DNA from 4 places in the Paenibacillus sp. GCM10027630 genome. Region 1 is predicted to be linked to each of the others. Evidence: riboswitches for the same ligand, from Rfam matches in the RefSeq annotation. Region 1 holds a riboswitch; each other region holds the start of a gene.
The links. Region 1 has a riboswitch for ZMP and ZTP ahead of pabB (aminodeoxychorismate synthase component I). Riboswitches for the same ligand answer to the same signal wherever they lie in the genome.
Positions count from the first base shown of each region.

Region 1 (3,210 bases):
GCTTCTTCAACTAGAGGTTCCTTTGATAGGATTATATTTTGATCGGGCAACGCACCTGGAAACTCATAATTCATTATTACCACCAACTTGTTTTTTGTTGTTTATATGTTCTTTCCCATTCTGCTCCTTACGATAAGTCAACACTCTGGATTTCGTTCTCATCTCATCATATTCACCCTCTGCGGTTGAGTCCCAAATAACCCCTCCACCTACACCATAGACCGCCAGCTGCGTATGCGTATCCACAAGAACTGTGCGAATTGCTACGTTAAACGTGATGCCTTCACCTGGTACCGCAAGCCCAATAGCACCGCAATAGATGTGTCGTGGCTCCTTTTCCAAGGATGAGATGATTTTCATAGTAGATATTTTGGGAGCCCCGGTTATAGATCCGCAAGGGAACATAGCCTGAAATACATCGAATAAGCTGCTCCCAGCTTTTGTATTCGCTTCTACGGTTGAGGTCATTTGGAACAGGGTAGGATATTCCTCGATTTCAAACAGCTTCGGAACCTTTATAGTGCCTGTCTTAGCAATTCGGCCTAAATCATTTCGAAGTAGATCTACGATCATCACATTCTCTGTCCGGTTCTTCTCGGATTCGAACAAAGCCTTTCTGCTCTCCGATTTGGGAATAGTGCCTTTCATAGGCTTTGTACGAATGACATCCCTATCCCAATGAAAGAAAAGCTCGGGTGAAACAGACAGGATCCGATAACGCCCTACATTTAAATACGCGGAATAATTAGTTTGCTGGACATCTCGCAAATCTTCGTAATAGGCAAAATCATCTCCAGTAAGTTTAGCATGCAGTCGCGTCGAATAGTTGACTTGATATGTCTCTCCTCGAGCAATCGCCTCATGAATCGTTTCAATGTTGTTTTCATATTCCACACGACTAGTGCTTTCACACCAATCTGATACGAAATACAACCCCTTCTCATTTATATCTTCTTCTATTGGTTTTTCGTAGACACCGAACCACACTAAAGGAAATTCTGCAGCAGGCTCACAAATGCTGAGATTTCTCTCGAAAGCGGGCGCGCATTCATAAGAAACATAACCAGCCACATAGAACTGCCCATCGATAGCTTCCTGTACCTTCTCGAATATCCCCTTAACGTTTTCCAATTTGTGAGTTTGCCAAACCTGCAGAGGTTTCTCAAATTTCAATCTCTTCTGATTAAAATCAATGATAATGTTGGATTCGTGTTTCACATGCTACACTCCGCTCTTATTCAATTGGTCTTACAAACCTTTATAGGAGTCTGTTTTGTATAAACTCCAAGGTTAATACCAAAGGGTACGATTTCCTCAATCCAGTTCACAGCTGAAGAAAAATCTTTGAAATAGTCCATGTATACATCCCTCCCAGAATTAAAAAAAAGCATTTGATCCACAGATCAAATACTTTGCCCAGGCGTACGGCCATATATTATGTGCTCCCTCGTGGTTCACCACGTTTACGCCAGTTACACATATTAAATTTATCCGAATCGGATATTTTATTTAAAGGTCTCGCTTTGCTTCCAGAAAAAAGTATTGGCAGATTTAGTAGCTTAAGCCCGGATAAAGCGGAAATTGTGCTGTTAAATCTTTTACCATGCTTCTTACTTTTTCATGTACTGCTTCGTCTGATGGATTTTTTAATGTCAAAGCAACGATTTTCGCAATGCTTCTCATAGCTTCCTGATCCATTCCACGGGCAGTAGCAGCCGCTGTACCAATTCGAACTCCACTTGTAATCATCGGTTTAGCAGGGTCAAAAGGAATTGCATTTTTGTTCACCGTTACCCCTACTTCATCCAACAAGTGTTCAGCATCTTTACCACTGATCTGGAGGCTGCGAAGGTCAATCAGCATCAGATGGTTATCTGTGCCTCCTGATACAAGATCGACGCCTTCAGCCAGCAGTGCTTCAGACAAGACTTTTGCATTATTAACAACGTTTTGAGCATATGTTTTAAAGGACGGTTGAAGCGCCTCGCCGAAAGCAACAGCTTTAGCAGCAATGATATGCATTAAAGGCCCGCCTTGAGTACCAGGAAATACTGCTTTATCTATCGCAGCTGCCCATGGCTTACGGCAAAGGATCATACCGCCGCGAGGACCGCGAAGCGTTTTATGAGTAGTTGTTGTTACAAAATGCGCATGTGGCACTGGATTCGGGTGCAAGCCTGCTGCAACAAGCCCAGCGATATGAGCCATGTCTACAAAGAATAACGCGCCTACATCATTGGCGATAGCAGCCAACGCTTCAAAATCGATGATGCGCGGATATGCACTGGCACCAGCCACGATCATACGAGGCTTATGCTTGAATGCCAGTTTGCGAACCTCGTTATAATCAATATGCGAATCGCTTTCTCTTACGCCATAAGGAACAAAGTTGTACAAAATTCCAGAAGAATTAACAGGGCTGCCATGAGTCAAGTGACCGCCATGCGCCAGGTTCATGCCTAGAACCGTATCACCAGCCTGCAGCGCTGCAAGATATACTGCCATGTTGGCTTGTGCGCCTGAATGGGGCTGTACGTTAGCATGCTCAGCACCAAATAATTCTTTTGCACGGTCACGCGCGATGTCCTCTACGATATCTACGTATTCGCAACCACCATAGTAACGTTTACTTGGGTAGCCTTCTGCATATTTATTGGTTAGAACCGTTCCCATCGCTTGCAGCACAGCTTCGCTAACGAAGTTCTCAGAAGCGATCAATTCGATTTTGTCGCGTTGACGGCCAATCTCCAGATTCATAGCCTCAACAATTTTGGGATCTTGTTTTCGTAATTGCTCCACAATAACGTTCTCCTTAGAATAGGTTGGTTAGTTTTGGGTCTATATTAAAGCAGCATGCTTCGAACGAGCAATTTTTGTCGCTTCCACCATATTGCGTAAAGAAGCAGCAGTCTCTTCGAGTCCGCGTGTTTTTAGCCCGCAATCCGGATTAATCCAGAATAGCTTGGGATCCAACACACGCAAGGCGCGTTCAATCATGCTCGTCATCTCCTCCACACTCGGAACGCGTGGACTGTGTATATCGTATACGCCTAAGCCGATGCCCAGCTTGTAGGTATTCAACTCGAAGCTATGAATCAATTCACCATGGCTACGGGATGTTTCAATAGAAATGACATCGGCATCCATCGCTTCGATCGAATCAATCATGTCATGAAATTCGCAATAGCACATATGCGTATGAATTTGTGT
Region 1 is NZ_JBHTGY010000040.1:34,983-38,192, forward strand. Features, by position in the region: gene ACFQ0C_RS21625 (NUDIX domain-containing protein) at 1-74, opposite strand, end outside; gene pabB (aminodeoxychorismate synthase component I) at 64-1,218, opposite strand; ZMP/ZTP riboswitch at 1,408-1,486, opposite strand; gene glyA (serine hydroxymethyltransferase) at 1,552-2,799, opposite strand; gene metE (5-methyltetrahydropteroyltriglutamate--homocysteine S-methyltransferase) at 2,839-3,210, opposite strand, start outside.

Region 2 (3,210 bases), on a different contig from region 1:
TCGGGGGTGATGAGATAGAGGCCGGATGCACTGGCCATCTCTATTACCGCCACGCGCTGCTCCTGCCCTATCAGGCCGTAGGCTGCTTCAACGGGCAAACCGATCGGGCCGGTTACGACGGCCTCTACTTTCCTGCCGCCTGCGGCATGGATGAGGCTGTCCATCGTGCCCTCTCCGCCATCGGCAACTGGCACTTTCACGGTATCTGCCTGCGGGAGATACCGCTTAATGCCCTGCTCAATAGCCGCTGCGGCATCGGCTGCACTAATGCTGCCTTTAAAAGAATCGGGAGCGATAATAATTTTCAATCGGAACGCCGCCTTCCTCTATTTTTTATCAGCAGCCCAGCTGAAATTCGCTGTAACTGCGCTTTCCATATACCGCTATTATATAGGAGGACAAATCAGAATGAATTGGTTATAATAAACAAAAATAAAGTGATGCCGATACATATTTTTATATTTAATAAACAATGAAAGATAGAGGTGATAAGAACGCTTACCAAAGATATAGCCGAGAGCATTGTGCGGGAGACGATGCATCGTTTGCACCGCAATATCAATATGATGGACATCGAGGGGAAAATAATTGCTTCCGGTGACAGCAAGCGACTGGGGGAGCGGCACGAAGGCGCGCTGGAAGCGATTCGTACGGGCAAACCTCTTGTTATTGATGAAGCGAACCGGGGACATTGGAAAGGAAGTCTGTGCGGGATTAATGTCCCCATCGTGTTTCGGGAGCAGATTGTTGGAGCTATCGGCATTACAGGACAGCCTGAGGAAGTTTCCGAATTCGGTGAAATCGTTAAGATGACAACGGAGCTGATGCTCAATCAGAGAATTTTGACGTCCCAGCAAGAATGGCGGAACCGCGCAAAAGAGGCCATATTGCAAGAGCTGGTTAAGATGGATTCGGATTTTGATAGAGTCGATGGTCATTTGCAGATGTTGGACCTTCGATTAAAGCCTTCTTATTATGCCTGTATTCTGGAAACGTATCAGGACATGGCTTATAACGAACAGCTTGTTAGAAAAATAGAGGAAATTGCCGGCGAGGGGCAGGCTTTGGCAAGCGTAGGCGGCGTTCACCAAATCATCCTTCTCCTGTACGGGATTACCGAGAAGAAAGCGGCGGATAAAAGGGAGCGGCTGAAGGAGATGCTGAATTCTTCGGGAATCTCATTTCGCATAGGGTATTCTCTGCCGACGAGGGATCGCACTGAAATTCCTGCTGCTTTTCGGGAAGCTGAATTTGCGTTGCAATTTGGGGAGGGCAAGAACGAGATGATGTCTTACGCTGGTTTCGAGCCTCGCGCAATTGTTATGCAGTCGGATGCGGGCAGTAAACACAGATTTGTGGAAAGGCTACTTGGAGAGCTGCCGGAGCCTCTCATTGAGACACTTGATGTATTTTTTAATTGCAGCATGAGCATCCAGGAAGCCGCGCAGTCACTTTATGTACACAGGAATACGATGATCTACCGGCTTAAGCGGATTAAGGAGCTTACGGGCTGTGACCCGCAAGTGTTCAAGGATGCAGCGGCGCTGCAGATGGCTATATGGATTGACTGGGAACGTAAGCATAAACAGAAGCAAAAAACGAATCGAGCTGAATGAATTTACAGATGCAGTGGGGCTCTGATTTGTTATTAATAATGTTTTTAATAAGGCAGCATAAAATAATATTGAAAAAACTGGGAAATTCATATAAAATCTTTCTAACAACTAAACGGTGGGTTACTGGCGTAAACGTGGATAACCACGAGGGAGCACACCGATAATCGGCCGTACGCCTGGGCAAAGTATTTGATCAATGATCAAGTGCTTTTTTTTGTTCTAGAGGTAGTTCAAATTTTTGAGCGCGCACTTTTATAAAAAACGAGAGGTCAGGTGTTCGTAATGAAAATGGCGTTTGTACTATTTGATCGGATGACAACATTGGATTTTAGTGGTTTTTTCGAAGCAATTACGTGGTTGAAGATGCTGAATGCAATGGATGATGTGTCGTGGCATCTCTGTTCTACAACCGAAGAAGTTAAGGACGATCGTGGCATGACAATAAAAATAAATCATGTGCAACCCGATCTATCTGCTTATGACTTGTTGTTTATCCCGGGAGGAATGGCCACGAGACAATTACAATTTGATAAGGATTTCGTAGCTTGGCTGCAAACAGCTCAGAATGTAAAATATAAAATTTCCGTTTGTACGGGAGCGCTGCTTTTGGGTGCGGCTGGGTTTCTAAAAGGAAAAAGAGCTACAACGAATCCATCAGCCTATGAGCTATTAGTACCGTATTGTTCTGAGGTGGTAAAGCAAAGAGTGGTGAGGGATGGAAATATTTTTACCGGTGGGGGAGTATCGGCGTCAATTGACTTAGGGCTGTATGTAATTGAATCTTTAACGAATACTGAAATAGCTAAGAAGGTACAGCAAAATATGGATTACCCTTATTATGAGACAGGCAGGTTGAATAACCTTGATAATCAGAAGGCTAACTAGTACTAGTATCGCAAGCGAAGACGGCCCCGTTAAGAGCACAAAAGACTACCGCCTTCATGGCGGTAGTCTAAGACATCAGAATTTCAATATCATATTGCTGAGCGATCTGTATTGGTAGCTTTGATGTATCAACTCAGGCTTCCGGTGTTTGTCTCCGGCACCCATGGCCAGGAATAGAGGCAGGAAATGCTCTTGATCCGGGGTAGCATCTTGGGCATGGGGAGCAAGTCGTTCATAGTCGAAGAGCGAGGCTGTATCCCAGCTTTGTATGTGCTGAATCATCCAATCATCGAATTCTTTGGCCCAGTCGTCAACGCGGTCCGGCTCGCGCAAATCCAGTTTACGGAAGTTGTGAACCGTGGCTCCACTTCCAATAATGACGATATTACGCTGTTCAGCGAGCACTGCTAATGCTTGGCCGATGCCGTACTGTTGAGCGGGCGGCAAATATGGATTCACTGATAATGTGATTACCGGAATGTCTGCTTCAGGGAACAAATGCTTCAGTATAACCCAAGCCCCATGATCCAAGCCTCGTGTAGTATCGTACTGTGAAGCAATTCCAGCGGATTCAAGCAGTGCGTGAACTTCCTCAGCAATTGCCTTCGAGCCGGCAGCCGGGTATTTCACTCGGAATAAGGCATCCGGGAAACCGCCGAAATCGTAGATCGTTTCATACGTTGAATCCGTATAGGTTAGCGATTGCTCT
Region 2 is NZ_JBHTGY010000094.1:2,546-5,755, forward strand. Features, by position in the region: gene ACFQ0C_RS34880 (glycerate kinase family protein) at 1-308, opposite strand, end outside; gene ACFQ0C_RS34885 (CdaR family transcriptional regulator) at 486-1,616, shown strand; ZMP/ZTP riboswitch at 1,726-1,805, shown strand; gene ACFQ0C_RS34890 (DJ-1/PfpI family protein) at 1,899-2,501, shown strand; gene ACFQ0C_RS34895 (DODA-type extradiol aromatic ring-opening family dioxygenase) at 2,577-3,210, opposite strand, start outside.
Region 2: it holds a riboswitch for ZMP and ZTP, as region 1 does, so the genes downstream of both, ACFQ0C_RS34890 (DJ-1/PfpI family protein) here and pabB (aminodeoxychorismate synthase component I) in region 1, are expected to answer to the same signal.

Region 3 (3,210 bases), on a different contig from region 1:
TAGGAACCGATCAGTCGAGGAGAATCTGGAGCTTTTTACGAAAATGAAAAATGGGGACTACCCAGCATCCTCCAAGGTTGTTCGCGTCAAAATCGATATGGGATCACCCAATTTAAATCTACGAGATCCTGTTATTTATCGAATTATCCATGCTGAGCATTACAGGACGGGAAATGAATGGTGCATCTATCCGATGTACGATTTTGCTCATCCTATCCAAGATGCGATTGAAGGTATCACGTATTCTTTATGCTCTATTGAGTTTAAAGATCACCGCCCCTTGTACGAATGGGTCTTGAGGGAGCTTGAGATTCCTGAGCCTCCACGGCAAAGGGAGTTCGGTCGGCTGAACTTAACTGGTGTAGTGACAAGTAAACGGTTCTTAAGGCAGCTGATAGAAGGAGGACACGTAGACGGTTGGGATGATCCTAGACTTCCTACCATCCGAGGACTTAGAAGACGAGGCTTCACGGCAGAAAGCATACGCAGCTTTATTGAGGAGATTGGCAGCATCCGAAACCAAAGCACGGTTGACATTTCGCTCTTGGATCATTGTCTCAGGCAAGATCTAAAAGCAAAAGCGATTAGCGTCATGGCTGTTTTGCAGCCTCTAAGGGTCATCATTACTAACTACCCGGAAAATGACACGGAACTGCTAACGATTGAAAATAACAGCGAGAACGAGGCGCTAGGGAGTAGAGAGGTTCCTTTTTCCAAAATCATCTATATTGAGCGCGACGATTTTATGGAGCAGCCGTCCAAGGGCTTTCACCGGCTTAGCCTGAATACCGAGGTAAGGCTGAAGGGGGCGTATTTCATCAGGTGCGAGGAAGTGATTAAGGATCGGGATACCGGTGAAATTACAGAGCTCCACTGTACCTACGATCCACTCACGAAGAGTGGTACCGGGTTTGCCGGGCGTAAGGTAAAGGGGACGATCCATTGGGTCTCAGAGAGCCACGCGATTAAGGCTGATATCCATCTATATGAGAAATTGTTGCTTGACCAGGAGAACCCGAAGGATAACGAAGATTGGACGACCAAGATAAATTCTGACTCAAAGGTTACCCTAAAGGACGTTTTAATGGAACCTTTCGTAGAACATGCCCACCGGGAACCGAATTTTCAATTCTTACGTCATGGCTATTTTTGCCTAGATAAGAAGTATACAAACGGTGAACGCCTTGTATTTAACCGTATCGTGCCGTTAAAAGATACTTGGAGTAAAAGATGAAGCAACTAAAAATCCAGTTTTGAACATTGTTTATTGAAAATATTGGTATTTATGTGTATGATTATTTAAACTCAATACTGTGTGTGACTGGCGTAAACATGGAGAACCATGAGGGAGTACACAGATAAATAGCCGTACGCCTGGGCAAAGTATTTGATCAATGATCAAGTGCTTTTTTTGTTTTCATAATAGAAAGGTCAGGTGTTCCAAATGAAAATGGCTTTTATTCTGTTTGTACAGGAGCATTACTATTAGGGGCAGCTGGTTTTTTATCTGGAAAAAGGGCAACAACAAACCCTCCAGCTTACGATATTCTCGAATCATATTGCGAAGAAGTAGTTAGAGCAAGAATTGTTAGGGACGGAAATGTTATTACGGGTGGTGAAGTTGCTACTTCGATTGACCTGGGATTGTACTTACTTGAATACATTACTGATGCAGAAACGGTACGAAAAATACAAAAATCAATGGACTATCCTTACTATCAGACAGGCAAACTTGAATCTGACTATATTTATTAAAGATACTTAATAGGGGGGCTCAGATGAACATTCGACTTATTACATGTAATGACACAGAGGATGTTATAAACATTATGATGGAACATCGAATACAATTTCCAAAGTTCATAATAGAAAAATATCCGTCCAGATGGAATGAGTTCTTTAAGAGAGAAAATGATAAAATTGGATTTTATGTTGCGTGTGACGATGGGGAGAGCAATGCAGTCCATGGCTATGCAGGATATATATTTAACGATGAGGTAGGCCTTTATGAAATAGTTGGAGTAGCAGTAAAAAAAGATTTACAGCGTCAAGGTATCGGTAAGGAGTTAATCAACACTATTTGCAACAGAGTTAAAAAGATGCAGCAAAGTAAGATTATTCTTTACACATTAGGTCATGAGATGAATGAGACTACATTAACATTTTATCGAAATATAGGCATCGACATGGTATCCCAGGATAAAGACTTTTTTAGAAGTGGTTACAATAGAGTTACGTTTATTAAAGATCTTACCCATTATGCTGATTGAGCAGGTGTATATTACTGTATTGTGAGGATTCGTGATGATAGATTTTCTATGCCATTATTTTGATGAAGCAACAGGACCTTTTCGCAATTTATCCGATCTGGAACCAGCAGAAGCTGAACAAGTCCTTAACGAAATTCGTATTCAGAGGAAGGGATTTGCGAGTAATAGATCAATGGACTATCTGACAATTCGTCGAAGTCTTGAAACGAAAGCAAGAGAATTATTTATTCTTAAAGGTGGAAAGCCTATTCGAAGGTACCCTCATTACATGACTGTTGGTGAATGTCCATGGCTCTTAGAGTGGTTTGAGAAGAGCAAGGAGCTTCGAATACCAGTTTCCTCATTCGATCCTGATTCCATAAGCTTTACGTATGGGGATTTATTTCCAACGATGAGATACGGGGATGGAAAGAAGTATCGAGGGCAGATATATACGTTAAATGAGATCAATCAAGTAATAAATGAATTCGGAATTCCGCAAGAATGGAATCCTCAGGGCAATTATGGACCAGAAAGGTACATAGAAGTACAAGTTTGGGATGATGAACCATTAACCGCCTGGCTATTGAAATAATGGAGACTATAGCTTAATTATTTGACTATTTCCTTTCCTAAGAATGTAGTAAGTATGATAATCCCTTTGTATCACATGTCTTGTTTGTTTAACGTATGATTATTTATATATTTGTCCTCCTGCATAAAGGAATTTTATGGTACTTGTAGAATGTTAACGTCTATGGAAACTGCGGCTAAGGTTTGATGATACCTAATGATCAGACTTCGATCCGTTAACATTCCAGATGGTAATAACTATAATATTTAGGAGGGTATCCAAATGAAGTTGAGTGTTACCGTTTTACTAGTCTTACTCCTGTCTTTTACAGGTGCCGGGACGCTATTCGCAGCAGATCAAAAGATGGCGAATGACCAGGTGTCTGTC
Region 3 is NZ_JBHTGY010000092.1:22,308-25,517, forward strand. Features, by position in the region: gene ACFQ0C_RS34375 (glutamine--tRNA ligase/YqeY domain fusion protein) at 1-1,234, shown strand, start outside; ZMP/ZTP riboswitch at 1,308-1,387, shown strand; gene ACFQ0C_RS34380 (DJ-1/PfpI family protein) at 1,423-1,755, shown strand; gene ACFQ0C_RS34385 (GNAT family N-acetyltransferase) at 1,779-2,270, shown strand; gene ACFQ0C_RS34390 (hypothetical protein) at 2,305-2,844, shown strand; gene ACFQ0C_RS34395 (stalk domain-containing protein) at 3,106-3,210, shown strand, end outside.
Region 3: it holds a riboswitch for ZMP and ZTP, as region 1 does, so the genes downstream of both, ACFQ0C_RS34380 (DJ-1/PfpI family protein) here and pabB (aminodeoxychorismate synthase component I) in region 1, are expected to answer to the same signal.

Region 4 (3,210 bases), on a different contig from region 1:
CTTGCGGCACAGAATCATACCGCCGCGAGGACCGCGAAGCGTTTTGTGTGTAGTTGTTGTTACAAAATGTGCGTATGGAACCGGGTTCGGGTGCAAGCCTGCTGCAACAAGACCGGCAATATGGGCCATATCAACAAACAACAAGGCGCCTACATCATTAGCGATGGAAGCCAAAGCTTCAAAATCGATAGTACGAGGGTATGCGCTCGCGCCTGCCACGATCATACGAGGCTTATGCTTGAATGCCAATTTGCGAACTTCATTATAATCGATATGAGCATCGCTTTCTCTAACGCCATATGCAACAAAGTTATACAAGATACCGGATGCATTCACTGGGCTTCCGTGGGTTAAGTGACCGCCATGCGCAAGGTTCATACCTAGAACCGTATCGCCAGGCTGCAAAGCTGCCAGATATACCGCCATGTTCGCTTGCGCGCCTGAATGGGGCTGTACGTTCGCGTGCTCAGCACCGAACAATTCTTTGGCACGGTCACGAGCAATATCTTCAACGATATCAACATGCTCACAACCGCCATAGTAACGCTTGCCTGGGTAGCCTTCGGCATATTTATTAGTTAACACCGTACCCATTGCTTGTAACACAGCTTCACTCACGAAGTTTTCGGAAGCGATTAATTCAATTTTGTCCCGTTGACGACCAATCTCCAAATTCATAGCCTCAACGATTTTAGGATCTTGCTTACGTAATTGTTCCACAATAAATTCCTCCTTAGGATGTAAACTTGATTATATTTGAATTGTATAAGTACGTTACTCGGATCCAGATACTCAACTGTAAGAGTCAACTGCAAGTATCGATATTCGTAGCACTACCCGAATGGGCCTTCGAATCTTCAGCAACCGCTGTGTAGACAGCTCGAGCCCCACCGATTAGTTTCGGTCTTGTATAAGCCATCTGTACAGCAGCATGGCCAATCATACGGATGGAAGGACGTACCGGAACGGCTACAGGCTTCAGATGCATACCTATCAGAGTCCCACCGATATCCACTCCTGCATGCGCCTGTATCGATTCCACCACGCAAGCCTGTTGAAGGTTTTTATAGGCATAGGATGCCATTGATCCCCCTGCCCGTGGTACCGGAACAACAGATACCTGCTCCAAGCGGTACTCTCGCATTGCTTCCCGCTCCACAACCAATGCCCGATTCAGATGCTCACAGCATTGAAAAGCGGGGTAAAACCCAAACTCGGCTCGCACGGCCTCGACAGCGGCGAACAGGTGCGAAGCCACCTCTTCCGTGCCGGAGGTGCCAATATGCTGACCCAACACCTCACTTGTGCTTGTCCCAATAACAACAAGCTGCCCCGCTTCAAGCTTTCCGACGTGAGCTAGCTCACGCAGTACTTGCTCGGCCAAAGGTCGGATTTGGCTCAAATCCAATCCAATTGCCTGATCCATAGTGCTGGCTGATTGATCTGTCTGGCTCATTGACTCCACCTCTTTCATCGGGCTGCCCGATTACGGATGAATCGCGTATTTATCTTCCAACGCTTTTACCTTGCCAATGCGGTTACGGTGACGCTCTCCATTAGAGAACTCCGTTTCCAGCCATATTTTCACGATTTCCTGTGCAACGCCGGGTCCAACCACACGTTCCCCCATGGCCAACACATTCGTATCGTTATGCTCTCTGGTCGCTTTTGCGGAGAATAAATCATGTACCAACGCACAGCGGATACCCGGAACTTTATTGGCAGCAATCGTCATCCCGATGCCGGTTCCGCAAATAAGAAATCCTTTGTCTGCTGCACCGGATACAACCTGATCGCATACAGCGATCGCATAGTCCGGATAATCAACGGAATCTGTACAATTACAGCCAAGATCCGACACTTGATGACCCAATGACTCAATAAATCCAATCAACTCATCTTTTAAACGAACTCCTGCGTGATCTGCTCCAATTGCAATTTTCAAAGCGATTCGCCTCCTGATTGTTGTTGATTTCATTATAACCGAAATCTGTCGGAAAAACGAAAAAAGAGCATACTGCGTGCTATGTACAGCACAACAATGCTCTTTGCCCAGGCGACCGGCCGTATGTCCCGATGCTCCACTGTGGTTAATCCCACTCGTCGCCAGTTACATCGGGTCCCTCTATATAAGCTATATCATAGCGGAAATAACTTTCTCTGTAAAGCCCAAAAATATTCGTGAAACGACCGGTAAATACGCCGAAACTCATCCCGTCACGTTGTTACATACTAACCCCCACGGAGCCTGCAACTAACCTTTCGCAGCCCGGAAAGATCGATGAAATCATGAAATAATGCACATCGCCGTTCACCTTAAACAAGAAGTTAGCTTAACTTACGAATCAGCTTGACCAAACAGCCCTCTATCTCTTCGGCACACTGCCGATACAGCATCACCGAGCCGCCAAAAGGGTCCGCAATATCATAATCGGGAAGCCCACGCTCCAACAGCTGTAACCTTGCACGCTCTTCCTCAGTCACTGGCTGAGACAATGCCCGCTTCACTTCAAGCTCTGCAACCAGACTCTCCAGCTCGACCAGCCGGTCTGCCGCTTCCGAGTCATCTACGAATTCTTTTAACGTGTAAATTTTATCGACGAACTGAGGAAACCGCTGAATAGCATGCTGCTTATGACCGGATGTCATTGTAAGCACCACATCGGCCCAATCGAGCAGCGCTCCCTTTAAGGAGGAAGAGGTCAACGATTCGTTAAAGCCTTTTTCCTTCAAAATGGCTGCCGCATTCCCGGATACGGGTGACCCATCATAGGCCGCCACTCCCGCCGAACGGACCTCTATATGCTGCAAACCGTGTTCTTCCAACATTCGGCGCAGTATTCCTTCCGCCATCGGACTACGGCAGGTGTTGCCGGTACAAACGAACAAAATTCGATTCATCGGAAATCCCTGCCTTCTTCATCAAGATGGGCTGCAATGAGCCTCACCCTTATTGTACCTCAAATGAATTGTTTTATGGAATCCTCAGCAATTTTTATGTGAGATCTTCTTAGACTGCTTGTTCAAGAGTGATGCAGATTGAGGCGGCAGTTCGTAGTCAAAATGCAATTTTGAACGGCCCCTATAGCAGAAAGTTGATTCCAAATGCCAGCAGGATCACACCACCCAGAGCCTCGCCATATTCACCTACCCAATGTCCTACCTTGCGGCCCAACATCAATCCGAATATCGACATTAACCCGCCAACCG
Region 4 is NZ_JBHTGY010000057.1:84,699-87,908, reverse strand. Features, by position in the region: gene glyA (serine hydroxymethyltransferase) at 1-720, opposite strand, end outside; gene ACFQ0C_RS28165 (TIGR01440 family protein) at 806-1,456, opposite strand; gene rpiB (ribose 5-phosphate isomerase B) at 1,487-1,945, opposite strand; ZMP/ZTP riboswitch at 2,044-2,124, opposite strand; gene ACFQ0C_RS28155 (low molecular weight protein arginine phosphatase) at 2,329-2,901, opposite strand; gene ACFQ0C_RS28150 (manganese efflux pump MntP) at 3,083-3,210, opposite strand, start outside.
Region 4: it holds a riboswitch for ZMP and ZTP, as region 1 does, so the genes downstream of both, rpiB (ribose 5-phosphate isomerase B) here and pabB (aminodeoxychorismate synthase component I) in region 1, are expected to answer to the same signal.